Linked DNA regions of Limibacter armeniacum. The protein of the gene in region 1 interacts with the protein of each later gene in a pairwise test. Links are inferred from orthologs where the notes say so. Each region holds a gene or a part of one and is shown in the gene's direction. Other genes may lie near its edges. The genes, in order: ftsZ and rlmN.

Region 1 (7,527 bases):
GACTGAACGCATACGGAAAACTGGAAATCCTTGGATTGGGCAGTGCTGCATCAGAAGGGGTAAAAGACGGAGTCGTAAGCAATATCAGCCGTACAACTATCGCGATCGAAGAAGCTATTAAAGACGCTGAAAAGAATTCTCAAATTGAAATAAACGTTGTCAATGTTGGTATTGCGGGAAAACATATCCGCTCTTCTGTTCAGCACGGAAGTATTACCCGACTAAGTAAAGATGATGAGATCAGTATTGAAGATGTAAACCGCCTGTCCAATGACATGTACAGAATTGTCACGGATCCAGGTACGGAGATCATCCACGTAGTGCCTCAACATTACACGGTTGACAACGAAGAAGATATTAAAGATCCTGTTGGTATGGCAGGTATCAAGCTGGAAGCTGAGTTCAATCTGATCACAGCTAGCTCAAATGCCATCAAGAACATCAAGCGTTGTGTGGAACGTACAAGCCTTGAAATTGATGAGCTTATTTTGGAGCCTATTGCTTCAAGCCTTGCCGTACTGAGTGAAGAGGAAAAGGAAGCAGGTGTAGCCATTGTAGACATTGGAGGCGGTACGACAGACATTGCCATCTTCTATGACGGTATTCTGCGTCACTCCGCAGTGATTCCATTTGGTGGTGATATCATTACTTCAGATATCAAGCAGGGCTGTGCTGTAATGCAGCATCAGGCTGAACTGCTGAAAGTGAAGTTTGGTAAATCACTTCCTGATGAAGCTTCAGAGTCAGAAGTCGTTTCGATTCCGGGCATCCGTAACAGGCCTGCCAAAGAAATTTCGATCAAGAACCTGTCATATATCATTGAAGCCCGCATGGAAGAAATCGTGGAGCTGATTATGGCTGAGATCGAACGTTCTGGTTATAGAAACAGATTGGCTGGAGGTGTCGTGCTTACAGGTGGAGGAGCTTTGCTCAAGAACCTGAAACAACTGGTTGAATACAAAACTGGTCTTGATGCACGTATTGGCTATCCAAACGAATACCTTGGCAAGTGTAAGAGTGAAGAGGTGAAAAGCCCTAAATACTCCACAGCTGTAGGATTGGTATTGGCTGGTTTCAAGCCATTGGACGGACGAGAAGACGATCGTCCTGGGCAATTGAAAGACGCCAACCTACAGGATGCTAAAATCTCTGACACTTCTGCTCACGCCGGAAACAACTTCTTCTCCAGCATGCTCCGCAAAGCGAAGGACTTGCTGATTGATGATTTTGACGATCAGGGAAGTTATTAACAGAGTAAAACATATGTTTTAATTGGTCAGTATCAACTGTTTCCAAAAAACAAAGTGTTACAACAGCTGTTATTAAAACGTATATTTCTAGCCGTTAGCTTCTATTAAATTTAATATCATCGATCACACTGATAATCAGCGTGATCGATGATATCCTGCAAATTTTCCGCACCTCTTCCACAAGATTTATAAGCCATTCAACGTATTTGAACTGAAATACTATTAATTTTGGTATTCAATTTATTATATTGTTTCCCGATTAAAAGCAAGGAACTTTTCAGCTCAAACTACAACACCAAACTGATTAACAGTGAGGTCGATACTATGAACGGCTATACAGCTTTTGCTGATAAACTGGAATGCTTTTTTATCTGATCGAGATTCAAAACAAACGTTTATATGGATACTAACTACGAGTTTGATATACCGACAAGCGGACCTTCTAAGATCATCAAAGTGTTTGGCGTCGGTGGTGGCGGTGGAAATGCTGTAAAGCACATGTATGAAATGGGTATACATGATGTGGACTTTTATATCTGTAACACGGACATACAAGCATTACAATCAAGCCCGATACCTAACAAGATTCAATTGGGTACAAAGCTTACCCAAGGATTAGGCGCAGGTGCCAAGCCGGAGATCGGTAAAGAGGCTGCAATCGAAAACCAGGACGAAATCAAAGCCCTGTTGGGAGACAACACCAAGATGGTGTTTATCACAGCTGGTATGGGTGGAGGTACCGGAACAGGTGCCGCTCCTGTTATTGCTGAGATTGCCAAAAGCATGGACATCCTTACAGTAGGTATTGTAACGATGCCATTTAAGTTTGAAGGCAAGCCTAAGGAGAAGCGTGCGATTGAAGGTATCAATGAGCTGAAGAAATATTGTGACACTGTCTTGGTTATCCTCAATGACAAATTGAGAGATGTTTACGGAAGATCTTCTATGAAGGAAGCTTTCGCACAGGCAGATAACGTCCTGACCAAAGGTGCTAAGTCTATCGCTGAGATTATCACAGTTGATGGCTACATCAACGTGGACTTTGAGGACGTAAACACGGTAATGAAAGACTCAGGTGCTGCCGTAATGGGATCAGCAACTGAATCTGGAGAAGACAGAGCTATCAGAGCGGCTGAAGGTGCTATTACCTCACCTCTACTGAACAATACCAATATTGACAATGCCAAGTACATCCTGCTGAGTATTGTGGTAAGTGACTATGACGACTTCCAAATGGAAGAGTTGGAGCAAATCACTGCATACATCCAGCAACAGGCAGGTGAAAATGCCGAGATGATCTTTGGTGTTGCACAAGATGAGTCATTGGGTGAAGGGCTGAATGTTACCATTATTGCGACAGGCTTCGAGCATGCCGACAACCTGAAAACCAAAGAGGTTATCGACCTAAATACAGGTAAACGTAAGACAAGTCCGACAGGACCTCAGTCATCCGTATACCCTACAGGCAACGATGATTTTTTTCGGGGCGGGGAGTCGAGCAGTAAAGTAACTCAGACGAGACCATCGACTGAGGAGGAGCGTCCAGTAGTACAGCAACCACAACCTAAGGCTGAGCCTGTAGTGTCTGAGGTGAAAGTAGAAGAAAAACAGCCTGAACAGCCACAAAAGCCTGTTGAAGCTAAGAAAGAGGACAATCCAACTCCGGCTCCCCAGCAACCAGCTAAAAAGGTTTATAACCTGAATGAGGATTACGAAATCATTGAAAACAATCAGGCTTCAGAGCAGAAAAAAGCTGAAGAACAGACGACACCGAAAGGTCGTCACCAGATCAGCAGCTATTTGAGTTCTGTTTCTGTCAATGAATGGAGTAATGAGGAACTGAAAGAAAAACAGGAGACTCCTGCCTACATTCGAAGAGGAATTAAACTGAAGGATGTACCGCACTCTTCTGAGTCGGAACAGTCCAGACTGAATGTCAATGACAAGAAAGATATCTTAGGTGACAACAAGTTTTTACATGACAATGTAGACTAGGTATTACCCAAGAAACTTATAAATGAAAACCCCTTTGAAAATTACTTTTCAAAGGGGTTTTCTTATTTCGGAGGTTTTCTCTTTTTATCTTAATTAAGGTCTTTCCGACTACCACTTCACAACTTCCGAGTCATTCATTGGTAGCCCGTTACTTGCCAGAATCAACAATTCAATTTCTGTCAACCTATTGGAGTAATAAAATACACTTGTCTTTTTCAGATCAAGCAAGGCAGTATCATAGTCTCTATTATTAAAGCTTTCAACCGCCAAATTAAAATACTGCAACCCGGCTAACTCCTTCAAGGATACTACCTGATGGATTGACTTTGTATAACTAAAACTACCTCCCTGTCTAAGGGCATATCCTTTCTCACGCTTACTGATTCTGTAATCACTGCTCTCAAACCCTTTGTATGGGTCTGTCGATTCAAACAGGATTACCTTGCCTTCTTCTGTCTGCGTTTTCAAGTAAACATGGTAATTCGTTTCATATACAGCAAAGTCATAATCTAGTGCTTTCAGTATGACTGCATACAGCATAGTCCCTGTCAGGCAATCGTATTTTCCATATTGCATGGTATTGGCAAATGTGCTGACAGGTGTATAGCTTTTTAAGTATCGTTTCTGGACTTCCTTGAATACCAACTTAAGGAAGGATTCATCCTTTTTATACTTCTCATTCTTTGATTTCAAATAACCAATAAAGCTATTCAAGTCTTTCTTGATGTCTGTCAAGGTTTCTCCAGACATACCTGATTCCGTAGCTAGAAACACATACAGTTCATCTGTATTCCATGCTTCATCAGGGTTATTTAAAACAAAATACTCGAGCATGGAGGAAGTCTCGTTTTTTACAAACGACTGTGCTTGAGCTGCTTGACAGCTCAACATTACCCAAATGGATACAAACAGTAGCACAAGTTTTTTCATGACTTCCTCCTCTCTCTTCAGATTTAATTAACATTTACGTTACAATATAAACATTTATGTAACATTAAATTAACATTGAGAAAAGAAAGTGTAGCTACATTAAGTGTTTTTAGCTAAAAAAAGGTCTTTCAAGTAGAAAGACCTTTAAAAACCATTCATATTAAATTAACATTGAGATATTAACTATCCCCTTCAAAAATTGTCATATTATCTGCATCGTCATTGATACTGCTCTCCACATTCAGGTCATCATCAATTACATTCAGAAGTGTTTGGTCATTGACTATTCTGATACCTGTTTTGAAACCCTCGGTACGTAAGTTTTCGATAACACCTTTGGTTCCTACTCTCAAGAGGACCGCCTCATTTTCATCATTGTCAGCACCTTCGTTCAAGTCTATAAGTGTCACATTGGTAATTGATGGTTCAGAGAAAGGAGTTGCTGCATTATTTTCGTTTTGGTTGTCTCCTTCGATTCCTCTATGCCCTCCATCTTCTGCCACAATTGCCAACAAGTTTGTAATGGTACCTCTCCACCCAAATGTCCAGTCTACCTGATCATCACCAGAACCAATGACCACAATGTCACTCATCTCAACTGTGCCACCAAAAAACTCTATACCATCGTCTCTTCCCTGAAATATCTGGATATGGTCTATTTTTGTTCCATTCCCCACTCCGTTCAAGGTTAATCCGTTATGTTCTGTCTCAGGGTCAATTTGGTTTCCTGAGTACTCGATACGGATATATTGTAGTGTTCCCGAGTTATCAGCGTCATCACTGCCACCGTAAGCCTCATCTACATCCACCTCTGCAGCTGCTTCACCATTTGAATCACCATTATTGATACTAGCCCTACCGTTGAGCAAGAGTCCACCGAAATCACCCCTAGTCGGAGCTTCATAAGTTCCGTCATTATTTTCATCATCAACCGCAGTAAAAACAATTACCTCTTCAGCTGTTCCAATTGCATTGATTACTCCACCTTGTCTCACCAATAAATAGTCGATTGTTCCATCAGAAATTGCGACGACTTTGGTACCTGCTTCAATCGTCAATGTAACGTTTTCGTCTACAAAGACAGCTCCATCCAAAATCACAACCCCTGACCAAGTCTCATCTGCCGTAATGGCTCCACTCTTGACGTTGCCTCCATCTTTGGCTTCCTCAATTTCTTCAGCTGTAAGTTCACCTTCAGCAAACAATCCCTGATAAGAAGTACCTACTGCCCAACTATTTCCTTCGGAAAAGTCTTCATTGAACAGGTCTTCTAAGGAAGTAGCTCCTGTAGAAGAAGAATCACTTGTCACAATGTTACCGCTTGCTTCAGCCTGCTCTGCAAGCGTACCGTTACCTCCTCCACCTCCATTATTATCTCCGCCATCGTCATCGTCACAACTTGTAAAGGAAATAGCTGTGACTAAAAGTGCTATCGGAAAGAATTTTCTTAGCATTTCCATGGATTAAAACTGTTTTAGATTTGGTTGAATTGTTATGGTCTTATTTAAAACTATATGAAAGGGCTATTGAGATATTAATACCTCTTTTGAAGGACTCCACAGTACGTGTAAACTCTCCTACCTTGTCAGTAGCAACTACACCTATGGCTTGCTGGTCGGGCCAATCAGCTGGGTCAGTACCGAAAGTGAACGGAATACGATCATCCACACCAATCACGTTGCCATCTGCATCATAGCGGATGTACTCACCAAATTCCTGCTCTCTTCTAATTGTCGGATTTGTGAGGTTCTTAACGGAAATTTTCACTCCGAAACGTTCCCTGATGGTATTTTGCCAAATCAGGTCTAATGTTCCATATGACCTCTCCACAATATCACTTGTTCCCCGCTGCCCTGTTGCAAAGATGCGGTCACCAAATACATTATATGCTATGGTAAAAATGGTATTGAGGTCTCCTCCCAAATAATCGCTCTCGTACCCTAAGTCAGCATTAATCAAGTATGGGGAAGCGCCTTGCAGCTTTCTTTCTTTTTCTGTGTTTTGAGTGTCGGTATCCCGCAAGTCAGTACGGGTATAAAGTGCTGTAGCATTAAAGCCCAAAATAAAATGACTCAGCAGTTCAGATTTTTTACTGAATAAGTTGTTCAACCTTTTATTCAGCTCCACTTCCACTCCTGCAACAGATGCCTGCCTAATATTGGCAAAAGAGTAGCGTGTCTCTGTTGCGGAGATGGCTATTTTCTCTATTGGATCATCCAGTCTTTTTCCAAAAACAGCTATAGAAAGCAATTCATCTCGGTTCGGAAAAACCTCATACTTCAAATCTACATTATAGTTGGAACCATTGATCAAATCTGGATTACCCGTCACGAATGCACCACCAGGAATTTCCTGATAAAGAAACGGTGTAATCTCTCTCAGACCTGGACGGGTAATGGTTCTGCTTGCTGCAAAGCGAATATTAGCCTCATTTTTCAAAGTGTATTTGGCGTTGACTGCAGGCAACAGCTCGGTTTCATCATAAACCACTTCCCGAAATGGGTCTTCCAACCTGTCTGTCCGACCTTTGAATGTGACCTTCTGCTCACTCACTTCTACTCTAGCTCCTGCCCCTATAGTCAATTTCGATGGAATGACATCTATAGTTGCCATGCCGTACCCGCTGTTAATATCTAGTTTGGCTGTAAACTCCGTATCCTGCCCTGAATATGGTTGGTATTGCCAATCTCCTGAAGCCAGAAAATCATTAATGGTGGGGGTTGGGTTATCAATATCTATCAGATCCGCACTGCCTGAACCAGTCAGCTTGTTGAGGTTCATTTGGTACCAATCAAACTCCCGATCCTTGAATTTACCTTGATAACCCGCTTCAATCGTCCAGCGATAGCGGTCTGCTGTAGCATCAAAGGCTCCCAAACCATATTTCACTCCTAGCTTTGTTGCTATTTCATCTTCATTCAGGTCGCTGTAAAAGCGGTTATTCTCTCCCGGTATCCTTGACAGCGTTGAAGTATTCCCTGCAAGGTTAAAGATATTCTGCTTCCTGTCTGGTTCATCGCCTTGGGCATTGGCATAAGAAACTCCCCAATCCACACCAAAACGGTCATATTCCCCGAACAGGTGTCTCCCCAACAGTTGACCTACATAAAGCTGATTTTGGACATAGGTATTTCGTCGAGAAAATACAGTACGGTTCTCATTGTCCCTACCTTGATATTCTCCCACTTCATTGGAAGCCTCATTGACATACAGGTTATTAAAGCTGATGGAATGGCGAAGGTTAAACCTATAAAAGACATTCAGCATTGCCGCCGTATTGGCATCATACTCCCACTCAACCCCATCGTAAGCAATACGTTGTCCACCTTGAGCATTGTGAGGCGCTCCATAA
Region 2 (7,596 bases), 1.8 Mb from region 1 along the record:
ATCACAAACCGTGGTGGTAAAGGTGTCAAGACGATGCAGGTAACAGAAAAAACAGGTAGCCTGATGGCAATCGAAACGGTTACTGATGCAGAGGACTTGATGATTATTACCAAGTCTGGTATCACGATCCGTATGGCTGTTGAAGGCTTGCGTGTCATGGGTAGAGCGACACAAGGAGTTAAACTGATCCGTCTGAATGATGGAGATGAGATTTCTTCAGTAGAAAAAGTAAATGCTCTTGAAAAAGAAGAGGAGATCCTTGAAGAAGGTGAAGTGTTGGAAACTCCTTCAACAGAAACGGAGAATCCTTCAGCAGAAAATACTGCCTCTGAAGAAGAAGAGTAAGCGAATATTTTTGAGAGACAATAAAGTGTCTCAAAGCCCAAAAGGACTGCTAGGTATTCTAGTAGTCCTTTTTTTGTTGGAGAAAACTTAATTCCCAGAAATTAAACTGTTCTATTGGTGTGTTATAACAGTGTCTATAAGATGTGTGATATATTCAATATTAGGAAGGTATTGAAACCCTTTAACTTAAAGATCGGGTTTTAATGATAGTCACGATTAATGACAGAACACTTTAAATGGATAAAAGGGGTTTACAAAGCTTTAAAACGTGTTAAAAGAACAACTTGGAGGGTTAAAATAATGTTATTTGTCATCAATAGTTATGTATTTTTCTGCTAGTTTTGCGAACACCTTTTAAAAAAGTGCAATATAATTTAAGAAAAGTATAATTTTCTATGAAACTCCTAAGAATCACTTTTTTACTGTTGCTTTCTGTAACAGTATTATCAACATCATTTGCGCAGAACGGTACTCCTGCTGCACCACAAAAATCTGTTGAGGAACTTAAAGCTGACCTGCAGGCAGTGCAGGAAAAAGCTGATCAAGAAGTTGCAAAAGTTGCAGCTAAAAACGAAAAGTACAAAGCAAAAGGTAAAACTGATAAAGTACAACCTGAAGTTGCGAGTGCTAAAACATTGAAAGAGCTAGGCGATGCATACACTGCATTGGCTACTTCAGAAGAAACTCCTGAAGAGCAAGTAGATGAGTATATCGAGCAAGCAAAAGCTTCTTACCTTAAAATCAAAGAGGTAGAAGAGGAGAAAGGCTCTGTATACCAAGAAGTGTTCAACCCTGAGGCGCCAGCAAACGTGCTGAAAGGTGGACAGTCAAGCTACGATGTTCTTTACAACCACTTCTTCCAAGCAGGTGCTAACGCATTCAACGAAAATGATTACCAAGCTGCATTGGAAAACTTGGAAAGAGCATTTAATGTAAAGCCAGAAGATACAACTGCTGGTAAATACGCTTTCTATGCTGCTGCTACTGTAGCAGGTGAGGCTTCAGACGAAGAGGCTATTGCTGCACAAGAAAAAACAGTGGAGTTGATCAACAAGCTGAAAGCTTTGGACTTTGTTGATCCTAACATGTATTACCAAGAGCTTACTTTTGTTTCTAAGAAAGCAGCTCCTTACGAAGAAGAAATCTCTTCTAAGCAGTATGACATCAAAGAAGCAAAAGGTAACATCGAGAAGCTGAATAAAGAGCTTGAGCAAGCTACTGAAAGAGCTGATTACTACGGTAAAGGCGCTGGTAAGCGTTACAGAGGTTCTGCTCAAAAAGCAGCTGAAAACAAGAAAGCTGCTGCTGATGCAAAAGCGCAATTGGAAGAGGAAAAAGCAAAATTGGCTAAGCTTGAGTCAGATGTAAAAGCTGCTCAAGAAAAAGCAAATGAGGTTTACGCTCAAGCTTTGGAAGTTGCTAAACAAGGTCTGGAAGTAATGCCAGAAGACGAAACACTGAATGCTCAAGTTGTTTCTTACTATGCAAGACTGGACAGACTTGACGATGCAATTGGATCTATCGAGTCACAATTGGCTGCTAAGCCTAAGGATGAAATGCTGAACTTCAACTTGGCTGTTCTTTATGACCAGTCTGCTGAGAAAGCTAGAGAAGATGGCGATATGGCAAAAAGCCAAGAGTACTTTGACAAAGCTGCTGCTCAGTACGACAACCTGTTGTCTATCAACCCTGAGAACACTGATGGTCTGTACAATGCAAGTGCACTGTACTACAACAGAGCAACAGTTTACAACAGAGAGCTGAACGACCTGCCAAGAAGTGCAAGCGGCTCTTTCAAAGACAAAGCAAAAGCGACTGAGCTGGAAGGTAAGATTGCTGAAATGACTGCAAAAGCAGAGCCTTTGGCAACTAAAGCGAAAGACGTGAAGCCAGACGAAGCAAAGTACTGGGAGCTGTTGGCTAGAATCTACACGCTGACTAAGAAATATGACGAGGCTGAAGCTGCTCTGAAAAAAGCAGATGAGCTGAGATAATTATACATTTCATTAAACTGGTTATAATCACCTGTTTAGGGTTTTTAGGCTGGTTTAGTATAATTCACAAAAAAACCTGAACTTATTTACTAGGTTCAGGTTTTTTTTGATTGAATAGTTTTAGAGATCAACAATGGTGAAATAGCTGAATGGTTGTCAGGTTGTAACCTTTTATGTGTAGCTTTGCACCATTCAATTAAATCATCGAATCACACAGTGGAAGTAATCAAGAAGAAAGATATTAGGAAAGTGTCTCCGGAGGATATTAAACAGTTTCTGGAGGAAAACGGGGAGAAAGGGTTTAGAGCCAAGCAGGTTCAGGATTGGATCTGGAAGAAATCAGCACGCTCTTTTGAAGAGATGACAAACCTCTCAAAAAAGACAAGAGAGATGTTGGAAGAGCATTTCTTTTTTGCACCTATCTCTGTAGCTGACATGCAGCACAGTAACGATGGTACATTTAAGTCAGCCTTTAAGTTGCATGATGAACATTTGGTAGAAGGTGTACTGATTCCGACTGACACCCGTATGACTGCCTGTATCTCTTCTCAAGTAGGGTGCTCATTGACCTGTAAGTTCTGTGCGACAGGGTATATGGACCGTAAGCGAAACCTTGATGCTGCCGAAATCTATGACCAAGTGGTTGAGATCAATAAGCAAGCACAAGATAACTACGGGATGAACCTTTCCAATATCGTGTATATGGGTATGGGAGAGCCATTGCTGAATTATGCTAACGTATTGAAGTCGGTTGAGTATATCACCTCAGACCTTGGATTGGGAATGTCAGCCAAGCGTATCACGGTATCAACGGCTGGTATTGCCAAGATGATCCGTAAGTTAGCAGACGAGGATGTGAAGTTTAACCTTGCACTTTCGTTGCATGCTGCCAATGATGAGAAGCGTAACCAGATTATGCCAATCAATGAGCAGAACAGCTTGCCAGCCTTGAGAGATGCACTGAAGTACTTCTTTGCCAAGACAAAAAGCCCAGTTACTTACGAATATATCGTATTCAATAATTTTAATGATTCACTTAAAGATGCGGATGAACTTTACAGATTCTGTAAGCATTTGCCTTGTAAAGTGAATATCATTGAATACAATCCAATTGACAAAGCAGATTTCCTGAATGCTGAAAAGGACAAGATTGATCAGTTTGCCGAATACTTGCGCAAGAAAGGAGTAAATGTTCATGTACGCCGTAGTAGAGGTAAAGACATTGACGCAGCATGTGGTCAGCTGGCTAACAAAAATAAAGCTAAGGCCTAGTGAAATCTGAATTTAGGAGTTTCAGCAAAAAAACATTTCTATCCTAAGAGGATGTTGGTTAAATTAGGCGCCTGTTAATACTTTTTTGGAACCCTTACATACAAACAGGGAACGCTTTAACTGTTTTTATTGTCTCTGATAAGGGAATCGTAAACAACAGGCACTTTAACTTTTGTAACATCAAGGGTTGATAGAGCGTGCTTTAAACCTGATTGAAAAGAACAACTACTTTTTAGATGAAGAAATATAAAAAATATTATTTGGTGGCATTGCTGGTGATCCTGATCGACCAAGCTTCAAAAATGTTGGTGCATTTCAATATGGAAATGGGACCACTTGGAGAAGTAAACGTATTGGGAGACTGGTTTCGCCTTCATTACCTATTGAACCCAGGAATGGCATTCGGAATGCAGTTTGACATGGAGTTTGGCAAACTGATCCTTACCTTGTTCCGCATAGTAGCATCAGGTGGTATCGCTTATGCAATTGCCTACTTAGCAAGACGAAAGGCTCATTGGGGTTTTTTGGTTTGTTTGGCAATGATTCTAGGTGGAGCACTTGGTAATGTGATAGACAGTGTGTTTTATGGAGTATTGATTGATGGAAATGTGATTCCTAATTCTCCAACTCCTTGGTTCCATGGTAGAGTGATTGATATGCTTTATTTCCCAATGGTGTCAAGCACTTATCCATCTTGGGTACCTGTAGTGGGAGGAAATCACTTTATATTCTTTAGCCCTGTATTCAATATAGCTGATTCGGCAATTTTCTTGGGAGTGTTGTTTATTCTGGTTTTCCAGAAAAAATTCTCAGCACATGAAGAGGAGCAAAAAGCAGCTACTGAGTCATTGGAAATGAACAGAGAAATAGCAGGAAAGAGTGAGTAATTTACTTCCTGTTAGATAAAGAAATAAGAAAAGCCGTCTGTCAAAATACTGATAGACGGCTTTTCTATATCTATAATTCCCTAATAAATCACAGTTGTATAGAGAATCAGTTTATCCTGTAGCTATTAACCAGAGCAAGACATACAATCTGGATCATCCAAAGAACAGGATTGACCTGATACAGGAGCTTCTTCTGCTTGTGACTGTGATAGCTTCTGTGTGTCTACGGTAAATTTGATAGCATCGGTCGCAGCCTTGGTTCTTAGGTAGTACATACCTGTTTTAAGACCTTTTTTCCAAGCATAGAAATGCATGGAAGTCAGTTTGCCGAAGTTAGGGTTCTCAATGAAAACGTTCAAGCTCTGACTCTGACAGATATATGCCCCACGGTCAGCCGACATATCAATGATATGTTTTTGACTGATTTCCCAAGCTGTTTTATAAAGGTCCTTGAGGTGTTGAGGAATGCGTCTGATATTTTGAACGGAGCCATTATTGGCAATCAGTTCATTTTTTAGGTCATCATTCCAAATTCCCATTTCAACCAAATCTTTGAGCAGGTGCTTGTTTACAATGGTGAACTCACCAGAAAGTACCCTTCTGCTGTAGATATTGGAAGTGTATGGTTCAAAACATTCATTATTGCCCAAAATTTGAGAAGTAGATGCTGTTGGCATCGGAGCTAATAACAGGGAGTTTCGGATACCATGTTGCTTCACTTGTGCTTTGAGAGCATCCCAATTCCACCTGCCTGACTTCGGTTTTACTCCCCACATATCAAACTGGAAGGTGCCTTTAGAAGCAGGAGAGCCTTCATATGACTCATAAGGTCCTTGCACTTGAGCCAGCTCCATAGACGCTTCCATAGCAGCAAAATAAATGGTCTCGAAAATATCTTCATTTAATCCTTTAGCCTCTTCAGAATCAAATGGCATACGGAGTTTCAAAAACACATCAGCAAGTCCTTGTACCCCCAAACCAGTTGGCCTGTGACGTAGGTTTGAGTTTCTTGCTTCTGGAACAGGATAGTAATTGGTGTCAATAATTTTATTGAGGTTTCGAGTGACCACTTTTGTTACTTCGTACAAGCGTTTATGGTCAAAATTGCCTTCTTCAGTGACGTATTTAGGTAATGAAAGCGAAGCAAGGTTACATACAGCAACCTCGTCTTTTGATGTATACTCAATGATTTCTGTACACAAGTTACTTGACTTGATAGTACCAAGGTTTTGTTGGTTGGATTTGCCATTGGCTGCATCTTTATACAGCATATATGGTGTGCCAGTCTCCACTTGAGACTCCATTACTTCAAACCAAAGGTCTTGTGCTCTTACGACTTTACGTGCCCTTCCTTCTCTCTCGTATTTTTCGTAAAGTTTCTCAAACTCTTCACCATGGCAGTCTGCCAATCCAGGTGCTTCATTTGGACAGAACAAAGACCACTCTTCATTGTTCTCCACACGTTTCATAAAAAGGTCGGAGACCCACAGTGCGTAGAACAGGTCTCTAGCACGTAATTCTTCCTTACCATGATTTTTCTTCAGGTCAAGGAATTCAAAGATATCAGCATGCCAAGGTTCAATATAAACAGCAAATGCACCTTTGCGCTTACCTCCACCCTGATCTACATAACGTGCTGTATCATTAAATACACGCAGCATAGGAATGATACCATTGGATGTGCCATTGGTACCTTTGATGTAAGAACCAGTGGCTCTCACATTGTGAATATTCAGTCCAATACCGCCTGCCGACTGTGAGATCAAAGCACACTGTTTTAATGTTTCATAAATGCCTGGAATGGAATCTTCCTGCATCGCTACAAGGAAGCAAGAGGACATTTGAGGTTTTGGTGTAGCTGCATTGAAAAGTGTAGGAGTTGCATGAATGAACCACTTTTGGGACATAAGGTTGTATGTCTCAATAGCTGCTTCAACATCATCTAGGTGAATCCCAATGGCAACCCGCATAAAAAGGTGTTGAGGACGTTCAACAATTTTTCCATCAACTTTTAGCAGGTAAGACCTTTCTAAGGTCTTAAAGCCGAAGTAGTCAAAATCATAGTCCCTGTCGTAATGAATTGCTTCATCCAGTCGCTTTGCATTGGCACGTATTACTTCGTAAGCATCTTTTGAGATAAGGGCAGCATTTTCACCTGTTTTTGGGTCTATGTAATTGTACAGGCGTTTGATAGTGCTTGAGAATGACTGACTGGTTGTCTTGTGTAAGTTTGAAATAGAAATCCTGGCAGCCAATTGAGCGAAGTCAGGGTGCTTTGTCGTCATGGAAGCAGCTATCTCTGCGGCAAGACTGTCAAGTTCTGTGGTGGTAACACCATCATAAAGCCCCATGATAACCTTTTTGGCTACCTCAACGGGGTCAACAAACTTGCGGTCAAAGCCATCGCAAAGAGCTTCAATCCTGCGTAGGATTTTGTCGAATTTGACGCTTTCTCGGCGTCCATCTCTTTTTAATACTAACATAAGGGCACGAATGAGAATTTGAGAGATTTTATGATTAACTCGCTGCGGATCCGCAGTGATATGTTTAATGGCCTTTGCTACCTGTGGAGTTTTGGGTTCCGTAGTTGAGTCAGGCCTTTGTATTTGAGTTAAAGAACAATTAATGTGCTACTTTAAGTAACAATCATGATTAATGGTTAAAAATAATATCATTATATCATGAAAACCAAAATATCCTTGAAGGTGTTCAGTTAAGGAATGCTTTTTTTGTTAGCAGTATTATTCTAAGGAGAGATTATCTCATGGTTGCTGTTTATGCTAATTTATGTTGGGATAAAACTAATTAGGAGGTATGGAGAAATCAATATTTTATTTTTGGAAAAAATTTCTTACACGAACTAATTAAAAATTTTAGGATGTAACTTTTTGGGTTTTATGAACAGTTCTTAAACGCAAGATTAAAGAAGCGTTGCTAATCCTAAAATAACTCTCATTCCCTATTTGTGAAATCCATGTATGTTTTCAGGTAAAAAGACATTTTTGTCTTGCTAATCAAACTCCTAACTAGTAGCACTACATACGTTAAAGAGTTTGATAGTCTTACCTTGTCGTAAATGGAAAAATTCTGGTCTTCTC

The links.
Region 2: the proteins of ftsZ (region 1) and rlmN interact in binary tests that used the Escherichia coli proteins (3 or more experiments, as listed by UniProt). The link is inferred for Limibacter armeniacum from one-to-one orthologs.

Annotation. Positions count from the first base shown.
Region 1 is NZ_JBAJNO010000009.1:1,498,441-1,505,967, forward strand. Bases 1,065-3,947 are described here. They hold ftsZ (cell division protein FtsZ), read left to right. Parts: upstream 1,065-1,649; coding sequence 1,650-3,245; downstream 3,246-3,947. Other genes in these bases: ftsA (cell division protein FtsA), read left to right, coding at 1,065-1,250; V6R21_RS24000 (hypothetical protein), read right to left, coding at 3,354-3,947. Also shown: more of ftsA, read left to right, coding at 1-1,064; more of V6R21_RS24000, read right to left, coding at 3,948-4,175; V6R21_RS24005 (hypothetical protein), read right to left, coding at 4,355-5,635; V6R21_RS24010 (TonB-dependent receptor), read right to left, coding at 5,676-7,527. UniProt on the Escherichia coli protein: Essential cell division protein that forms a contractile ring structure (Z ring) at the future cell division site. The regulation of the ring assembly controls the timing and the location of cell division.
Region 2 is NZ_JBAJNO010000009.1:3,316,866-3,324,461, forward strand. What follows is about bases 1,632-4,583. They hold rlmN (23S rRNA (adenine(2503)-C(2))-methyltransferase RlmN), read left to right. Parts: upstream 1,632-2,555; coding sequence 2,556-3,611; downstream 3,612-4,583. Other genes in these bases: V6R21_RS31535 (hypothetical protein), read left to right, coding at 1,632-2,339; V6R21_RS31545 (lipoprotein signal peptidase), read left to right, coding at 3,848-4,498. Outside these bases: gyrA (DNA gyrase subunit A), read left to right, coding at 1-345; more of V6R21_RS31535, read left to right, coding at 741-1,631; V6R21_RS31550 (ribonucleoside-diphosphate reductase subunit alpha), read right to left, coding at 4,624-6,981; V6R21_RS31555 (ComEC/Rec2 family competence protein), read left to right, coding at 7,575-7,596.